Linked DNA regions of Anaerobacillus alkaliphilus. The protein of the gene in region 2 interacts with the protein of the main gene of each other region in a pairwise test. Links are inferred from orthologs where the notes say so. Each region holds a gene or a part of one and is shown on either strand. Other genes may lie near its edges. The genes, in order: yhbY, rho and nusG.

Region 1 (6,125 bases), on a different replicon or contig from region 2:
TTTTGTATGTTACTATGAAGTTTTTTTAATTTTGTCTAATAAAGATCTTTTTTCGATTTCTTCTTTAATTAGCATAATAAAATCCGTACTTAACTGTAATTCGATAGCCTTATAATACGTTTCTACTAGTAGATCATCAGATAAACTTTTCATATTAGCCTGCTTACGCAGTTCACCTCCAAATTTTCTAGTTATTTATATAGGCGCTGTTTCATATAGTAGTAGGTTTTGCTTAATTGAATTCTAACATGTCCTAAGACATGGAACAACCGTTCGATTTATCCACAAATCCTTGTTAATAACCTGTTAGTATCTTGTTTATAAACTTGGTAAATACTAGCAAAATCAGTGTGGATTTGTGTATAAGCTTATCCACATGTGTAGGTTTGTGATAAATTTTGTCGAAAAATTTTTGGTATAATTATGAAAATCTATATTTTTCTCGAAATAAAACAAGGCTTTTCTGAGGGAATCAGGGCATGTCTAAAAGTTTTTGGTAAATAGATTGAAACCATACTCAGTAATGGATTATAATATATAATTTGTAGTAGTTATTTTCCAAAATCGGTGAATCGTAGGGATAACTGAAATTTTTGGTAGTCCATAGGAAGTTGTTTATATTGAATACAACAACAGAGAATACTATAAATAGCAAAAATAATGTAGAAAAATAGGAGGAAATACATTTGAATGAACGTGAATTAATATGTTCTGGTTGTGGTGTAAAAGTACAAACAGAAAACAAGGATGGACTTGGTTTTGTTCCAAAGTCAGCTCTAGAACGTAATATATTAATTTGTCAAAGATGCTTTCGCTTAAAGCACTATAACGAAGTGCAGGATGTCTCCCTAACAGATGATGATTTCTTGAAAATTCTAAATGGATTAGGGAACCGTGATGCTCTAATTGTAAAAATTGTTGATATCTTTGACTTTAATGGTAGCTGGTTACCTGGGTTACATCGTTTCGTAGGTAAGAACAAAGTTTTATTAGTGGGAAACAAGGTTGACTTACTCCCTAAAGTCCTAAATCATAATAAACTAATTAACTGGATGAAACAGTCTTCAAAAGAATTAGGTTTGAAACCAGAAGATGTGTTTTTAATAAGTGCAGATAAAGGTTTAGGAATTCTAGAGCTTGCTGATGCAATAGAGCATTACCGTAACAAAAAGGACGTTTTTGTTGTAGGAAGTACAAACGTGGGGAAATCAACCTTTATCAATAGATTGATCAAAGAGTTTGGTGGCGATGAAGAGCAGTTTATAACTACATCTCATTTTCCAGGAACTACATTAGATATGATTGATATTCCATTAGATGATGGAAGTTCATTATATGATACACCAGGAATTATTAACCATCATCAAATGGCACATTTTGTAACGAAAAATGAATTAAAGACAATTACTCCTAAAAAGGAACTTAAGCCTAAAGTATTTCAATTGAATGAAGAACAAACGCTTTTCTTTGGTGGTCTAGCTAGGTTGGATTATGTATCAGGTGGTAGAAATTCGTTTATTTGTTATGTATCAAATGAGATTAATATTCATCGCACAAAATTAGAGAAGGCCGATGAGCTATACAAAAATCACCTTGGTGATTTATTACAACCTCCTGGACATGAAGATGTTGAGCAATTTCCTCCATTAGTCAAACATGAGTTTACAGTGGGAGAAGAAAAAAGTGATATCGTATTCTCAGGACTAGGGTGGGTAACAATTGAAGAAAGTGCACGAGTTGCGGCTTACGTCCCAAAAGGCGTTGGCGTTTCAATAAGAAAAGCCCTAATATAAATTATGAATTATGAATTATGAATTATGAATTATGAATTATGAATTATGAATTGAAAAGAAAGCTCGAAAATGAAAAATATTTTTAGGGCGTTATAAAAGGGGGGATTGTGCTTGTGAATAAACTGTATGGTTTACTAGGGCATCCTGTAGGGCATTCGATGTCGCCTCTCATGCATAATGATGCTTTTACACATCTTGGCATGAAAGGTTATTATCACGCCTTTGACGTACCTGAAGTGGAATTAAAAGAAGCGGTTGATGCCTTCAGGTTACTAAACATTTCAGGTTTCAATGTCACAATTCCTCATAAGGTTGCGATTATGAACCTTTTAGATGAAATTGATGAAGAAGCCGTGATGATTGGAGCGGTTAATACAGTAGTTAATATGGATGGGCGTTACATTGGATATAATACTGATGGAAGGGGTTATTTAACCTCATTGCTAAAAACGATTGATAGGCCCTTGCATGAATGCAATGTCTTAGTAATTGGTGCAGGTGGGGCCGCTCGTGGAGTGGCAACGGTACTTGCAAATGAAGGCGTAGCGCTTTTAACAATCGCTAATCGTACAATAACAAAAGCGATTGAAATTAAAGATAATTATCAAAGCTATAGGCATGCAAATATTACAGTTGTCTCAATGAGTGAGGCAGAGGATAACTTAGGGTTATACGACATTGTGATTAATACTACTTCTATAGGGATGAGTCCTAACGTTAATGATGTCCCAATTTCTATTCAACATGCTAAACCATCAGTTGTTTTAAGTGACCTGATTTATAATCCAATTTTAACTAAGTGGCTTATACAAGGGGAAGCAAAAGGATTAAAGACTCATAATGGAGTTGGGATGTTTGTTGAACAAGGTGCATTAGCTTTTCAACTATGGACAGGTAAGTATCCAGATACAGAGAGAATGACAGAATTAGTAAGGAAACAACTAGGAGGATTTACATGTTAACAGGAAAACAAAAACGCTATTTACGATCACAAGCTCACCATCTTAATCCAATTTTCCAAGTTGGAAAAGGTTGTGTAAATGAAAATATGATTAAACAAATATCAGAAGCGCTAGAGGCACGAGAGCTAATTAAGATAAGTGTTTTACAAAATTGCGAAATGGATAAAGATGAAGTGGCAGGAACACTGTCAAAAGGAACGAGATCTGAATTGGTTCAAGTAATAGGAAGTACGATTGTTCTATATAAAGAGTCAAGAGAAAATAAGACACTTCAGTTACCGTAATTCGATTAATAGGAGGAGGAAAATGAAAAAAATTGGGATATTAGGTGGTACGTTTGATCCGCCTCATTATGGCCATCTTCTAATAGCTGAAGAAGCAAGAATCGCTTGTTCTTTAGATGAAGTATGGTTTATGCCAACAAGAATACCTCCTCATAAGGTTGGGAGCAACCTTTGTTCGGATGCTGATCGTATCGAGATGGTTAAACAAGCAATTACTGGTAATTCGTATTTTAAGCTATGTTTGATTGAATTCGAACGGGTTGGACCTTCTTATACAGTTGATACGATGATTGAGCTTAAGAAGTGTAATGAGGATACAAGCTTCTTTTTTATTATAGGTGGAGATATGATAAATTACCTTCCTCACTGGAAGGATATAGATAAATTACTTACTCTTGTTACATTTGTAGGTATTCAGCGTCCTGGTCATCCGATTTCCTCTAGTTATAGTGAGAAAGTAGTTATGATTGAAGTTCCTCAACTAGAAATATCTTCAAGTGAAATTAGGGAACGTTTGCAACATAGAAAATCCGTACGTTATCTTCTCCCTGAAACAGTGCATGATTATATAAAGGAGAGGAATATATATGGATAAAGAAAAAGCATTAGAAATAATAAAAAGTCAGTTACCTGAAAAACGTTACATTCATACACTTGGGGTTGTCGAAACTGCAGTTAAACTAGCTAACAAATATGGAGCTAATCCAAAGAAGGCGGAGTTAGCAGCTATTTTTCACGATTATGCAAAGTATCGTCCTGTTTCTGAGATGCGATCAATTGTTATTGAACATAAAATGGATCCGAATATATTGAAATATGGTCGGGAGCTATTACATGCCCCAGTCGGTGCGTTTTTAGTTAAAAAAGAAGTTGGAATTGAAGATGAAGAAACCTTAAATGGCATCCGCTACCATACAACGGGCAGACCCTATATGAGCTTATTAGAAAAAATCATTTATATCGCAGATTATATTGAGCCTAATCGTACGTTTAAGGGAGTTGAAGAAGTGCGAGTGTTAGCTGAGGAAGATTTGGATCTTGCTTTGGTTACTTCGATTGCCAATACTGTTCATTTCTTACTGAAAAAACAGCAACCAGTTTTTCCAGATACGTTAGCTACTTATAATCATTTAATTTTAAAGGAGGAGTTTTAGTACATGCATGAAAATAAAATATTAGAAATAGCTGTAAAAGCAGCTGATGACAAAAGAGCCGATAACATTGTTGTTTTAGATATGAAGGGGATTTCACTTATTTCAGATTACTTCTTAATTTGTCACGGTAACTCTGAAAAGCAGGTACAAGCAATAGCTACTGAAATTAAAAAAACAGCGCAAGAAAATGAAATTGAATTAAAAAGATTGGAAGGCTTTGACCAAGCTCGTTGGGTTCTCATCGATCTTGACGATGTTGTTGTTCATGTATTCCATAAAGATGAGCGTCTTTATTACAACTTAGAAAAACTATGGGGAGATGCACCGACACTGGATGTTGAAGGGGTTCTTGGGTAATGGAATGGAAGCCTGGAATGATTGTAAGTTTGAAGGTCGCTCGAAAAGCTGATTTTGGCTATTTTTTAACAACTGAAAAGGAAAACAGTGAAGATGTGCTACTCCATAAGCGACAAGTTACATCCCCTATTGAAATAGGGGACACGGTAGAAGTGTTTTTATTTCACGATCATCAGGAGCGTCTTGCAGCAACAATGGAAAAACCAATTGTATCTTTAGGGAAATTCGATTGGTTAGAAGTAGTATCAATAAATGAGAGAGATGGCGTATTCCTTTATAATGGTATTGCCCGTGATTTGTTCTTGTCGATGGATGACCTAGGTCCAGATCGCTCGTTGTGGCCTAAAGTAGGAGATAAGGTGCCTGTATCATTAATTTACGATAAAAAAGGTCGACTAATGGGACGACTTCTTCGTGGTACGCCGATAGAAGAAACAGCAGAAAAAGCTCCAAAAACAATCTTGAACGAAAATGTGACGGGATCCATTTACTCCTTTGCGGAAAAAGGTGTGTTTGTAATGACAGAAGAAGGGTATATTGCTTTTCTTCATTTCAATGAAGCAAATGAGGAGTTGCACCTAGGAAAAGTTATTACAGGTAGAGTGACGTTCGTTCGTGATGACGGGAAAATCAATATTTCCCTTCAACCGAAGGCCCATGAAAGAAGACATGATGACGCGGATAAAATATACGAGTTTTTACTTAAACGTGACGGTGGTATGCCTTACACGGATAATTCAGATCCAATAATCATTAAACAAAAATTTGATATGAGTAAAGGCGCCTTTAAACGAGCCATTGGTAAGTTGTTGAAGGAAGGTAAGATTTACCAAAAAGATGGCTGGACGTATAAAAAGGAGTAACCCTCAATGAATTACAATAAATTTGCCTACTTGTATGATGAATTAATGATTGACGCCCCTTATAATCAGTGGGTGTCTTTCGTTTTAGAGATAACTGAACGTATAGGTTCAAGTAAAAATCGAGTATTAGATTTAGGCTGTGGAACGGGAAATGTTGCTATCCCACTAAGTAAGCAGGGTATAAATGTAACTGCCGTTGATTTATCTGAGGAAATGCTCTATGTGGCGAGAGAAAAAAGTGAAAATGCTGGAGTAGCCATTCAATTTTTTCAACAGGATATGAAGGAGTTAGATGGTTTAGGTAAATTTGATGTAGTATTGTGCTTATGTGATTCCATTAATTACCTTCATGATGAAACTGATATTTGCCAGACCTTCCAGAAAGTCTACAATCACCTAAATGATAATGGCTTGTTTATCTTTGATGTTCACTCGGTCCATAAGGTTGATAACGTATTGGCCGGTAATACGTTTGCTCATAATGGTGAAGATATCTCCTATATTTGGGAATGTTTTTCCGGAGATGAGCCGTTTAGTGTTGAACATGATTTATCTTTTTTTGTTCAAAATGAACAAGGGTTATATGAGCGATATGATGAGTTGCATAAGCAACGAACATACCCGATAAGTGTTTACGAAAAAGGCCTATCTGACTTAGGGTTTCATATCGTATCAATTACAGGAGACTTTTCATTAGACGAGCTTGCAGATG
Region 2 (6,007 bases):
ATCTTAACCATTTCGTACATTTCATCATCAAGTTTTTCTTCAAACATTGATTTTGCATCTTTATATTGTGTCATAACTTCTTTGTATTCTTTATAAGCCTGTACTGTATCTGTTAAGTTCGATTGTTCTTTTGAATATTCACGAAGTTTTGTTGAATCATTTATAACGTCTGGATCACTTAAAAGTTCATTTAACCTTTCGTAGCGATCTTCTAATGACTGTAATCGATCAAACACGCTCATTCACCTCTTTTTATGGCATAACATTATAATTATAGTATATGAGAAGCCTACAGTCAAAGGTTCTATGTAGAAAGTCAAAGAAAATGGCGAAAGTGAACCCGAGGCGAGTTCACTTAAGGATTTATCGTTACATGGATGTCATAACGCTGCATTGCTTGCGATAAAACTCTTTGGATATCTTTCTGTTGCTGTTCTCGTTCCTGCGTGTCCTGTACATCCGTTCTCGCATTTACCCAAATATCTTTACCAATGATGAAAATTCCACCTGGTTGTAAACCTTCTTGAAGTAGAATTGTTCGAACCTTATCCTGATCATCACCTAAATCAGTACGGTGGCGATCCAATGTTCGAAAGCTCGGGCTTTGGTTGATCATCCCATCATACCGATATTCATCTACATCATCTCTAATAACACCATAGTTTATCGGACCAGGCCCTAATAAACCATAAGCAACTTGGTTGCCATCCACTGTGTTTTCCATACCTGCTTCAGGGGAATTTGTCGGCGAACATCCACAAGTCATAAGTATGACTGTGATAAGAAGTAGCGCTTTTTTCATGAAAACACCTCCTGATGATAGCTTACCCAGAAAGGACAAAATAATTTCACCTATTTGTCACTGTGACAACCCGAAGTTTGTCGAAAAAAAACCAACCTCTAACTGAGATTGGTTTGTTCTTCCTTTATAGGTAATAATTCTGGTTTGCCAGGTACCTCATGGCAATGTCTACATCTTGGCTCATAGGACTCTGATGCTCCTACTAAGATGATTGGGTCATCATAATTAGCAGGGCTTCCGTTAATTAGACGTTGCGTTCTGCTAGCTGGAGATCCACATGCCAAGCAAATTGCTTGAAATTTTGTAACCGTCTCAGCTAAGGCCATTAGTGTAGGCACTGGACCGAAAGGCTCACCACGGAAATCTTGATCTAAGCCGGCAACAACGACACGAATTCCTTGATCTGCAAGTGACTGAACAACAGGAATAATTGCTTCGTCAAAAAACTGTACTTCATCAATTGCCACTACTTGTGTATCAAATTCCACTAATTCTAAAATTTCTACTGATGTTTTCACAGGCTTTGCCAATACTTTTGTCCCATTGTGGGAAACAACTTCTTCACTAGAATAGCGATTATCAAGCGCTGGTTTAAACACCTGTACTTTTTGTTTTCCGAAGCTTGCTCTCCGAACTCGACGAATTAATTCCTCTGATTTTCCAGAGAACATGCTTCCGCAAACAACTTCTAACCAGCCTTCTTTTCTCGTTAAATGCATATTTGTCTCTCCCATCACTGCTCTGTTCAAGTATTCTCTCCGAAAATTCCTCACAATAATATATAATACAACTTTTCCTGACAATTTTCATGATCAAAATGAAAATTCTTTAAGTAAATTTATGTAAATGAGCAGGGCCCGATTAGCCTTGGTAACAATCTTAGCAACAAAAAAAACAGGCAAGAAAATTGCACTTGCCTGTCTTCTTTATTTTTGGGATTACTTAAGGTTGTATTTTTTCTTGAAGCGATCCACACGTCCACCAGCGTCAGCAAACTTCTGACGACCTGTGTAGAATGGATGAGAGTCAGAACTGATCTCTACGTTTAATAGAGGATAAGTTTTGCCATCTTCCCACTCAACAGTCTCAGCAGAGTACTTTGTTGAGCCACTTAAGAACATAAAACCTGTACTTGTATCCTTAAACACAACTTTTTGATATTTAGGATGGATTTCCGGTTTCATTCTTTTCATCTCCTTTTTGCCCTGAGTCTCTTCGAAACAGAGTTTATAAAGGTATTATTTTGTGTAATACCTTTTTCACACATGACGAAATTATATCAACTTAAAAGTAGTTTTGCAACTGTAATTTTGTGGGTTGTCCACTCAAACTACGAACGAACTTTTCTACCTGCTTTATCCTCTTCAATCGAAGCGAAGAATTCTTCATTTGTCTTCGTTGTTTTAATCTTTTTGATAAAGTGGTCAACGTATTCCGATGAGTCTTTCATTGTTTTACGAATAGCCCATAATGTTTCAAGCTGCTCTTTTGGTAAAAGTAGCTCTTCACGTCTTGTACCAGAACGTAAAATATCGATAGCAGGGAAGATACGTCTTTCTGCAAGCTTACGGTCAAGGTGAAGTTCCATATTACCAGTACCTTTGAATTCCTCGTAAATTACCTCATCCATCCGTGAGCCGGTTTCTACTAAGGCAGTAGCTAAAATTGTTAAGCTACCTCCTTCTTCGATGTTTCTCGCCGCACCAAAAAAGCGTTTCGGACGATGGAAGGCAGCCGGATCAATACCACCAGAAAGAGTACGACCACTTGGTGGGACAACTAGGTTATATGCACGTGCAAGACGCGTAATACTATCCATCAAAATAATAACGTCTTTCTTTGACTCAACTAAACGCATCGCTCTCTCAAGAACAAGCTCAGCAACCTTAATATGATTTTCTGGAACTTCATCAAACGTAGAACTAACTACTTCAGCATTTACAGAACGTTCGATATCAGTTACTTCCTCAGGACGCTCATCAATTAGAAGAACAATTAATACTGCATCAGGATGGTTCACACTGATACTATTAGCAACCTCTTTTAACAGCAACGTTTTACCCGCTTTTGGAGGAGCGACAATAAGACCACGCTGACCAAACCCTACAGGAGAAATCATATCAATAATTCTTGAAGACACTTTTTCAGGTGAGGCTTCTAATTTGATTTTTGTTTCTGGATATAACGGGGTTAACGCTGGAAAATGCGGACGACTTTTCGCCGTATCAGGATCATCACCGTTTACCGCTTCTACATGAAGTAATCCGTAAAAACGTTCATTTTCTTTTGGCTTTCTAACCTTACCAGATACTCTATCGCCATTTCTTAACTCAAACCTACGGATCTGCGAAGCAGAAATATAGATATCCTCTGAGCTTGGCAAGTAATTAATCGGTCTTAAAAACCCAAAACCTTCAGATGAAACGATATCTAAAGTACCTTCCATAAACATTAAGCCATCTTCTTCAGCTTGTCCTTTTAAAATTGCAAATACTAACTCTTTCTTTGTTAACTTACTGTAAGACGTTACTTTATACTGTTTTGCTAATTCGTATAATTCGCGTAGCTTCATATTTTCTAATTCGGCTAAATTTACACCCATGTTTGACACCACTTCTTTTTAATAGATTTTTTTTATGAAAAAGCATACAAAAATACCTCTCTTGTTTAAAAGAGATTCATTTGATTTGGAATTAAGTATTGAAAGGATATAAGTGAAGTTGATGAGGTTCGTATTTTCCTAATGAAGAGTGAGACCTTGTTATGTACTGTCCTAATTCAAAAACTAGCAGAAGAGTTTTGCTCGTACGTTTCTAGTAACAGTAATAATAAATACTATTTTAACCATAATTACTATTCTTATTCAAGAAAATAGTTTTGACAACTTTTGCAAATTCAATATCTATGACTAAATTATACAACATGAGTGAGGAAAATAAAAGAACATTTGTTCTTACCTCGAGGAATATTTAGAGTTTAGAGTAGTCCTCTAAACTCTTTTGTAAGAACTATTATCTGATCACTAAATCTGGTTTTTTCTTAAGACTATGTTTTCCATCAACGAAACGTACTGTTCCTGATTTCGCGCGCATAACAACAGATTGGGTAAAGCCAACGTCACCTTTGTAACGAACACCTTTTAAAAGTTCCCCATCGGTCACACCAGTGGCGGCAAAAATACAATCATCACCTTTGACTAGGTCATCCATCATTAAAATGCGGTTAACATCTTCAATGCCCATCTTTTTACAACGCGCAATTTCTTCCTCATCCTGTGGCAGTAGTCGACCTTGAAGCTCTCCACCTAAACACTTAAGTGCCACAGCTGCTAGTACACCCTCAGGAGCTCCACCCGAACCTAGTAAAATATCAACTCCTGTATCTTCAAAAGCAGTATTAATAGCTGCTGCAACATCCCCGTCTTGCATTAATTTAATCCTAGCACCAGTATCACGAATTTCTTGAATTAAGCTTTCATGACGTTCACGTTTTAAAATTGCAACTACTAGATCTTCTATATTCTTCTTTTTCGCAGCGGCTACTGCTTGCAAGTTTTCTAGAACAGTATAGTCAAGACTAACCTTACCAACAGATTCAGGGCCTACTGCAATTTTATCCATATACATATCAGGAGCATGAAGTAGGTTGCCATTATCAGCTACCGCTAAAACGGCAAGAGCATTCCATTCCCCACAGGCAACAATGTTTGTTCCTTCAAGTGGATCAACTGCTACATCAAGACGAGAGCCATACCCATTTCCAACTTTTTCACCTATGTATAGCATCGGGGCTTCATCCATTTCGCCCTCCCCAATCACAACGGTCCCTTTCATTGGGATCGTATCAAACACGTCTCTCATTGCTTGAGTTGCTGCATCATCCGCTGCATCCTTATTTCCCCTACCCATCCAACGCGCACTTGCTAAAGCTGCTGCCTCTGTAACACGAACAAGCTCCATCGATAAACTTCTTTCCATGTTTCTCTCCCCCAATTCGAATAATTCTGAATACGTATAGTAAATTATGAATTGATTCCTTGAGCTTCGAAGCTCTTCAAAACCAATTCATAATTCATAATTGACAATTCACACTTGCCCTTTAAGCGTTTTCCACTTCTTTTAATTCGTCAGCAGTTAGTTTTTCACGCCAAATTTTTGCACCAAGGCCTTTGAGTTTTTCTTCTAGGTGCTCATAACCACGATCAATGTGTTCGACGCCTGAGATCTCAGTAACTCCTTGAGCCATAAGTCCAGCTACAACAAGCGCTGCACCTGCACGAAGATCGCTCGCTCGAACCTTTGATCCTTGCAGTTGATTTCCATCACCATTAATAATGGCAGAGCGCCCCTCAACTTTTACATTAGCACCCATTCGTCTAAGTTCATCGATATGTTTAAATCTTGCGTTATAAATCGTATCCGTAACAATGCTGGTTCCACTAGCTTTTGTTAAAAGGGAAGTGAAAGGCTGTTGCAAATCGGTTGGGAAGCCTGGATATACCAATGTTTTAATATCAACACCTTTTAAGTTGCCGGTTTGATAAATATAGACTTGATCATCATTTGTCTCGATATGAACGCCCATTTCACGAAGCTTAGCGATCAATGACTCTAAATGATCCGGAATTACGTTGTCAATCATCATCTGTTGCCCCATAGCAGCAGCAATAATCATATAAGTCCCTGCTTCAATTCGATCAGGAATAATTGAATGTCGACATCCATGAAGCGAGTCAACACCATCAATTCGAATAACGTTCGTTCCAGCCCCTTTAATTTGCGCACCCATACTAGTTAACAGCGTAGCTACATCAATAATTTCTGGTTCCTTCGCTGCGTTTTCAATAACTGTACGTCCTTTAGCTCTTACCGCGGCTAACATAATATTGATAGTTGCGCCTACACTTACAACGTCTAGATAAATTTTTGCCCCACGTAACTCATCGGCACGTAGATAAATCGCACCTTGTTCATTCGTTACTCGAGCTCCAAGTGCTTCAAACCCTTTAATATGTTGGTCGATTGGTCTCGGTCCTAAATTACAACCACCAGGTAAACCAATTACTGCCTTCTTGAATTTCCCAAGCATCGCACCCATTAAATAATAAGATGCTCGCAGCTTTTTTACTCGGCCATTAGGTAGTGGCATCGCAAACATATTTTCAGGATAGATTGTCAAGGAGTCGCCCGTTAATCTTGTTGTACC
Region 3 (6,050 bases), on a different replicon or contig from region 2:
GCACCTTGGTCTTCTTTTTGTTCAGCAACAGCTTTTGTAACCAATGCAAAGTTACGCATTGGAGCTTGAAGAACGCTAAGCAACATAGAAAGTAAACCTTCTCTTGAAGGAAGTTCAGCAAGTGCTTTAACTTCTTCTAATGAAGCAAATCGACCTTCGATAATACCTGCTTTAATTTCTAATGCATCGTTCTTTTTCGCGAAGTCATTAAGGATTTTAGCAGGAGCAATTACGTCTTCGTTACTGAAAGCAATAGCCGTCGGTCCTACTAAAACTGAGTCAAGGTCAGTTAACTCAACTTCTGCAGTTGCACGACGTGTCATAGAGTTTTTATATACTTTAAACTCAACATTCGCTTCACGAAGTTGCTTACGTAATTCAGTTACCTGAGCAACATTTAAACCACGGTAGTCAACAACTACTGTTGCTTTGCTGTCACGAAGCTTCGTTGCGATCTCAGAAACTAATACTTGTTTTTGTCCGAATTGTTGTTTTTGTTCACGTACGCTCATATTTACACCTCCTATGATTATTAGAAAATCTTAAGGCATGCCCAAGGTCTTCTATTCACTATCTGTTCGATAGTAGTAAAACCATACCGTTTTTTTGAGGTGATCCTTATAGGAAAAGCCTCCATGCAGACACACGGAGGCTTTTGTTATATTGATTAGATCAACATTTAACAAACCTCGGTAGGAAATTAAGCGTTAGACGCACCTACTGTCTACGGTATGAATTATTCAATTCACAATGGCTAGTATATCTTGTATTAAAGCCTGAGTCAACTGGAACTATTTAGTAGCAGATGAAACGTTAACTTTAATTCCAGGTCCCATTGTTGAAGCTACTGCGATATTTTTCATGTAAGTTCCCTTAGCAGCTGCAGGTTTAACTTTAACTAAAGTTTCAACTACAGTTGATAAGTTTTCAACTAACTTGTTTGTATCGAAAGAAACTTTTCCGATTGGTGCGTGGATGTTTCCAGCTTTATCAACACGGTACTCGATTTTACCAGCTTTGATTTCATTAACAGCTCTTTCAACTTCGAAAGTAACAGTTCCTGTTTTAGGGTTCGGCATTAAACCTTTAGGTCCTAATACACGTCCAAGTTTACCAACTTGACCCATCATGTCAGGAGTCGCTACTACTACATCAAAGTCAAACCAACCTTGAGCGATTTTGTTGATGTAGTCCTCATCACCAACATAGTCAGCTCCAGCTGCTTCTGCTTCTTTTGCTTTTTCGCCTTTAGCGAATACTAACACACGTTGAACTTTACCAGTTCCGTGTGGAAGAACAACTGCACCACGAATTTGTTGGTCAGCTTTCTTAGGGTCTACACCCAATCTAAATGCAACTTCAACTGTCTCATCAAACGATGCTACTGAAGTTTTTTTCACTAATTCAATTGCTTCTTCAACAGGGTAAGATTTTGTGCGATCAACAAGCTTTGCAGCCTCTTGATACTTTTTACCTTTTTTAGCCAATTTTATTTCCTCCTTGATTGTGGTTTTAGCGGTAGTACCTCCCACTAATAAAGGTTGCGCGCTCAAAAAACTGAGCCTAATCGCAACCCTCCTAAGTCCCTTCATTTAGTAACAAGGGATTAGTCTTCAATAACAATTCCCATACTACGTGCAGTACCTTCAACCATACGCATTGCTGACTCAACGTTAGCAGCGTTTAGGTCTGGCATCTTTTGTTCTGCGATTTCGCGAACTTTATCACGCTTAACAGTTGCTACTTTTTTACGATTTGGCTCACCAGATCCGCTTTGGATACCAGCAGCTACTTTAAGTAATACTGCAGCAGGTGGAGTTTTCGTAATAAATGTAAATGAACGGTCTTCAAATACCGTAATTTCAACCGGGATAATTAAACCAGCTTGATCAGCAGTACGAGCGTTAAATTCTTTACAGAATCCCATAATGTTAACTCCCGCTTGACCTAGTGCAGGTCCAACTGGCGGTGCTGGATTAGCTTTCCCAGCAGGAATTTGTAACTTTACCATTTTTATAACCTTTTTAGCCACGCGACACACCTCCTTAAGTCCGTGATGTGGTAACCGGATCCTAGAATTGATCCTCCCACTCAATTTACTTTCTATTCGAAAGTTGTTCTATTAACTCGCGTTTAAGAACATATAAGATATTATCATTTTAAAAGTAAGAAAGCAAGTTATAAATTTTAGATTTTTTCTACTTGAGTAAAATCTAATTCAACTGGCGTCTCACGACCAAACATATTAACATGAACCTTGATTTTTCTTTTCTCAATTGAAATTTCCTCAATCGAGCCAACAAAGTTCGCGAAAGGACCTTCTTTAACCTTTACTGATTCCTTAAGTTCAAAGTCAATCTCTTCACGTGGTTCTTCAACACCCATTTGACGTAAGATAGCTTCTACTTCTTCTGGTAACAGCGCTGTTGGTTTTGAACCCGCACCCGCTGAACCAACAAACCCAGTTACACCAGGAGTGTTTCGAACTACATACCATGAGTCATCAGTCATGACCATCTCTACTAATACGTAGCCTGGAAAGACTTTACGAGTTACAGACTTTGTTTTTCCGTTTTTTGTTTCTGTCTCTTCTTCAACAGGAACAAGCACTCGGAAGATCTTGTCTGCCATGTCCATTGACTCAACACGCTTTTCTAAATTTGCTTTTACTTTGTTCTCATAACCTGAGTAAGTATGAACAACATACCAATTCTTCTCCATAATGAACAGGACCTTTTCGTCCTTCCCTCCTCTATGGACCAATCCTACTTAAAGAGGATGTTCAAAAAAGCAGGCATACACTCCTTTTTGAACGAACTCTTATTATAAAAGGATAGACCAATTATCCTAAAATAAAGCGAACTAAACTAGAAATACCTAAGTCAACAACCGCAAAGAAAATTGCTATAAAAATTACCGTAGCAACTACTACTGCAGTATATCGAGTTAATTCTTTACGAGTAGGCCAAGATACTCTTTTAAGTTCCTTTACTACATCACGAAAAAATTGACCTGTTTTTTTAACTGTTTCAGCCATTCAAGCCACCTCCACCCTTTAAACACTAACTTAAATTAAATCTGTATATACTTAATAAAAGCAAGTCAGGGGAAAAAATTATGCTTGCGATACAAGTTAATTTTTCTAACCCTTTATACATATGCTTGTACAAATATGCACTGAATACAAGATTACTTTGTTTCAAGATGAAGGGTATGCTCGTTACAAACCTTGCAGAATTTCTTCATTTCTGTTCTTTCTGCAGTCGTAGCGTTGTTCTTTTCTGTTGTATAGTTACGAGACTTACAAATATCGCATGCAAGAACTATTTTCTTACGCATCTATACTACCCCTATCTTACAAATGAGAATATTCACATACTAATAAACCATATCATAGGGCCTAAACAGTGTCAATAACGTCTTATATCAGTGTAACCAATATTACCCTACTTAAAACCCTCTTGGTAATGTAGAATGTAGAATGTAAAATGAAGAATGTTTTTGTAGTGCTTCGAAGCATCACTATAATAATTCATAATTCTTAATTCATAATTCATAATTCATAATTCATAATTCATAATTCATAATTCTTAATTCTTAATTCTTAATTCTCAATTCTCAATTCTCAATTCTTAATTCTTAATTCTTAATTCTTAATTCTTAATTCTTAATTCTTAATTCTCAATTCTTAATTCTCAATTCTTAATTCTTAATTCTTAATTCTTAATTTAAAAAACAGGGCTCGCCCTGTTTTTTTAAATGCTTATTCCTTTTAACTCTACATAACGCTCTAGCTTTCGCTTTACTCTTTGCAAAGCGTTATCAATAGATTTAACATGTCTTTTTAAATCAACAGAAATTTCCTGATACGATCTACCATCCAAATATAACATTAATACTTTTCTTTCGAGGTCACTTAATATCTCACCCATTTTAAGTTCAATATCATCGAACTCTTCTTGATTAATAAGGAGTTCTTCTGGGTCAGTTACACGTGTTCCGGAAATGACGTCAAGGAGTGTGCGATCACTCTCTTCATCATAAATCGGTCGATCCAAAGATACATAGGAATTTAAAGGAATATGCTTTTGTCTCGTTGCTGTCTTTATTGCAGTAATGATTTGCCTTGTAATACAAAGCTCGGCAAATGCTTTAAACGAAGACAGCTTGTCCCCTTTAAAATCGCGAATTGCCTTATAAAGCCCAATCATTCCTTCTTGCACTATGTCTTCATGGTCAGCACCAATTAAGAAGTACGATCTCGCTTTAGCCCTAACGAAGTTCTTATACTTGTTAATTAGGTATTCTAAAGCACCACTATCTCCCTCGCGAACATAGTCTACTAAGTACTCATCTTCCATTTGTTCAAAGTCAGCATTTGTGATTTCCTTGAGTTCTATGCTCACCATCATCCCTCCGACCTTCGATGAATTGTATACGTTTAAAAAGGGAGTTATTAAGCGAAAGTGGGTTATGTAAATTCCCTAATACTACCACCGAAAAATAAAAGATTTATTAGTAGTACGATACTTGTAACCTTTTTAAACAAAACCAATTACCTAAATATAGAAATATTATATAGTATAGTTTTAAGGCTCGTCAACCGCTTACATGTCCCCTCGACGCCATTTTTCAAAAATTTCTGCCATTTCGTCAGAAATCGGAATTTTCGTTGTGTTTTCGCGTTTTTTCGACTTTCTTACTTCTTTGTCGATCCCTTTTTTTACAATACCCATTTCTACTCGGAGTTCTCTCGCTGACTTACGTAATGCACCATACCCAAATGTAACTGACTGTTCAACAAAATCGGATGTAGCAACATACACCTGTGTATCAATACGTTTTAGCTTTTTTACTAACTTCTCAATCCGTTCATCTGCGGTTTCATTCTCTCTTGTATAGATGATCTCTAATCGATAGTTTTTATATTTCTTTCCTATGCCAGGAACCATATGGGCATCAAAAATGATATAAACTTTCATCCCGCTAAAAGCTTGATACTCTGCCATTTTCTCTATTAATTGATCGCGGGCACCCTCTAAATCATCTTTCTTTAACTCTTTTAGTTCTGGCCAATCCCCAATAATGTTGTAGCCATCAACGAGAAGTATCTCAGCCATCTCACTTCGTTCCTATTGGATTACGCTTTCTACGCACCTCATACATCAAAAGACTAGCAGCAACAGATGCATTAAGAGAAGTTACTTTCCCATGCATAGGTATTCCGAGTAAGAAATCACATTTCTCTTTAATTAAACGGCTCATTCCTTTTCCTTCACTACCAATAACTAACCCAATTGGCAAGTCAAAACTAGCTTGTCTAAAATCTGTATCTCCTTTGGCATCGGTGCCGGCAAACCAAAGTCCACGTTTTTTAAGTTCATCCATTGTTCTAGCCAAATTTGTTACTCTTACAACAGGAACATATTCAATTGCACCTGTAGATGCTTTAGCTACAGTAGCCGTTAAACCTACCGCCCGACGTTTAGGAATTATTACTCCGTGAGCACCAGCTGCATCGGCTGTCCGAAGTATAGAGCCGAGGTTATGTGGATCCTCAATTTCATCTAACAACAAGAAGAATGGTTCTTCCCCTTTTTCTTGAGCTTTGATAAATAAATCCTCAAGTTCTGCGTACTCATACGCCGCTACTGATGCAACTATCCCTTGATGATTTTGCGTATCAACTAGTGACTCTAGCTTTTTCTTAGGAACAAATTGAAACTGAATGCCATTTTCCTTAGCTAGGTCAATTACTTGATTTACTTGTCCTTTTTGAGTCCCTTCGCTAATCCAGATTTTATTAATCGTATGACCCGAGCGTAAAGCTTCTAATACTGGATTTTTACCAACAATAAATTCACTACTCATTTGTTTCACTCCCTTCTTCTTTTTCGAGGATAGCAAATGTTCTCGCAATGACTTCGTCTAGCCTCTCGTATCTATTAAGTAAATAAAGATATCCAATTAAAGCCTCGAACGCTGTGCTTAATCGATATGTTTGTAAATCTGTACTTCTGCGAATATTGCCAGGCTTTGCATTTCTACCT

What was found.
Region 1: the proteins of rho (region 2) and yhbY interact in binary tests that used the Escherichia coli proteins (3 or more experiments, as listed by UniProt). The link is inferred for Anaerobacillus alkaliphilus from one-to-one orthologs.
Region 3: the proteins of rho (region 2) and nusG interact in binary tests that used the Escherichia coli proteins (3 or more experiments, as listed by UniProt). The link is inferred for Anaerobacillus alkaliphilus from one-to-one orthologs.

Annotation. Positions count from the first base shown.
Region 1 is NZ_QOUX01000042.1:230,887-237,011, forward strand. Bases 1,455-4,393 are described here. They hold yhbY (ribosome assembly RNA-binding protein YhbY), read left to right. Parts: upstream 1,455-2,748; coding sequence 2,749-3,039; downstream 3,040-4,393. Other genes in these bases: yqeH (ribosome biogenesis GTPase YqeH), read left to right, coding at 1,455-1,793; aroE (shikimate dehydrogenase), read left to right, coding at 1,907-2,755; DS745_RS14025 (nicotinate-nucleotide adenylyltransferase), read left to right, coding at 3,062-3,634; yqeK (bis(5'-nucleosyl)-tetraphosphatase (symmetrical) YqeK), read left to right, coding at 3,627-4,193; rsfS (ribosome silencing factor), read left to right, coding at 4,197-4,393. Also shown: DS745_RS14005 (sporulation histidine kinase inhibitor Sda), read right to left, coding at 13-153; more of yqeH, read left to right, coding at 687-1,454; more of rsfS, read left to right, coding at 4,394-4,550; DS745_RS14040 (CvfB family protein), read left to right, coding at 4,550-5,413; DS745_RS14045 (class I SAM-dependent DNA methyltransferase), read left to right, coding at 5,420-6,125.
Region 2 is NZ_QOUX01000021.1:22,872-28,878, forward strand. The notes cover bases 1,269-4,089. They hold rho (transcription termination factor Rho), read right to left. Parts: upstream 3,405-4,089; coding sequence 2,133-3,404; downstream 1,269-2,132. Other genes in these bases: DS745_RS05190 (thymidine kinase), read right to left, coding at 1,269-1,521; DS745_RS05195 (type B 50S ribosomal protein L31), read right to left, coding at 1,741-1,986; glpX (class II fructose-bisphosphatase), read right to left, coding at 3,814-4,089. Outside these bases: prfA (peptide chain release factor 1), read right to left, coding at 1-236; DS745_RS05185 (hypothetical protein), read right to left, coding at 356-802; more of DS745_RS05190, read right to left, coding at 901-1,268; more of glpX, read right to left, coding at 4,090-4,779; DS745_RS05210 (UDP-N-acetylglucosamine 1-carboxyvinyltransferase), read right to left, coding at 4,901-6,007. UniProt on the Escherichia coli protein: Facilitates transcription termination by a mechanism that involves Rho binding to the nascent RNA, activation of Rho's RNA-dependent ATPase activity, and release of the mRNA from the DNA template.
Region 3 is NZ_QOUX01000019.1:9,608-15,657, reverse strand. Bases 955-3,818 are described here. They hold nusG (transcription termination/antitermination protein NusG), read right to left. Parts: upstream 2,722-3,818; coding sequence 2,188-2,721; downstream 955-2,187. Other genes in these bases: sigH (RNA polymerase sporulation sigma factor SigH), read right to left, coding at 3,756-3,818; rpmG (50S ribosomal protein L33), read right to left, coding at 3,190-3,339; secE (preprotein translocase subunit SecE), read right to left, coding at 2,843-3,037; rplK (50S ribosomal protein L11), read right to left, coding at 1,607-2,032; rplA (50S ribosomal protein L1), read right to left, coding at 955-1,487. Also shown: rplJ (50S ribosomal protein L10), read right to left, coding at 1-512; more of rplA, read right to left, coding at 792-954; more of sigH, read right to left, coding at 3,819-4,406; DS745_RS04420 (NYN domain-containing protein), read right to left, coding at 4,608-5,120; 23S rRNA (guanosine(2251)-2'-O)-methyltransferase RlmB, read right to left, coding at 5,122-5,871; DS745_RS04410 (Mini-ribonuclease 3), read right to left, coding at 5,864-6,050. UniProt on the Escherichia coli protein: Part of the processive rRNA transcription and antitermination complex (rrnTAC). The complex forms an RNA-chaperone ring around the RNA exit tunnel of RNA polymerase (RNAP).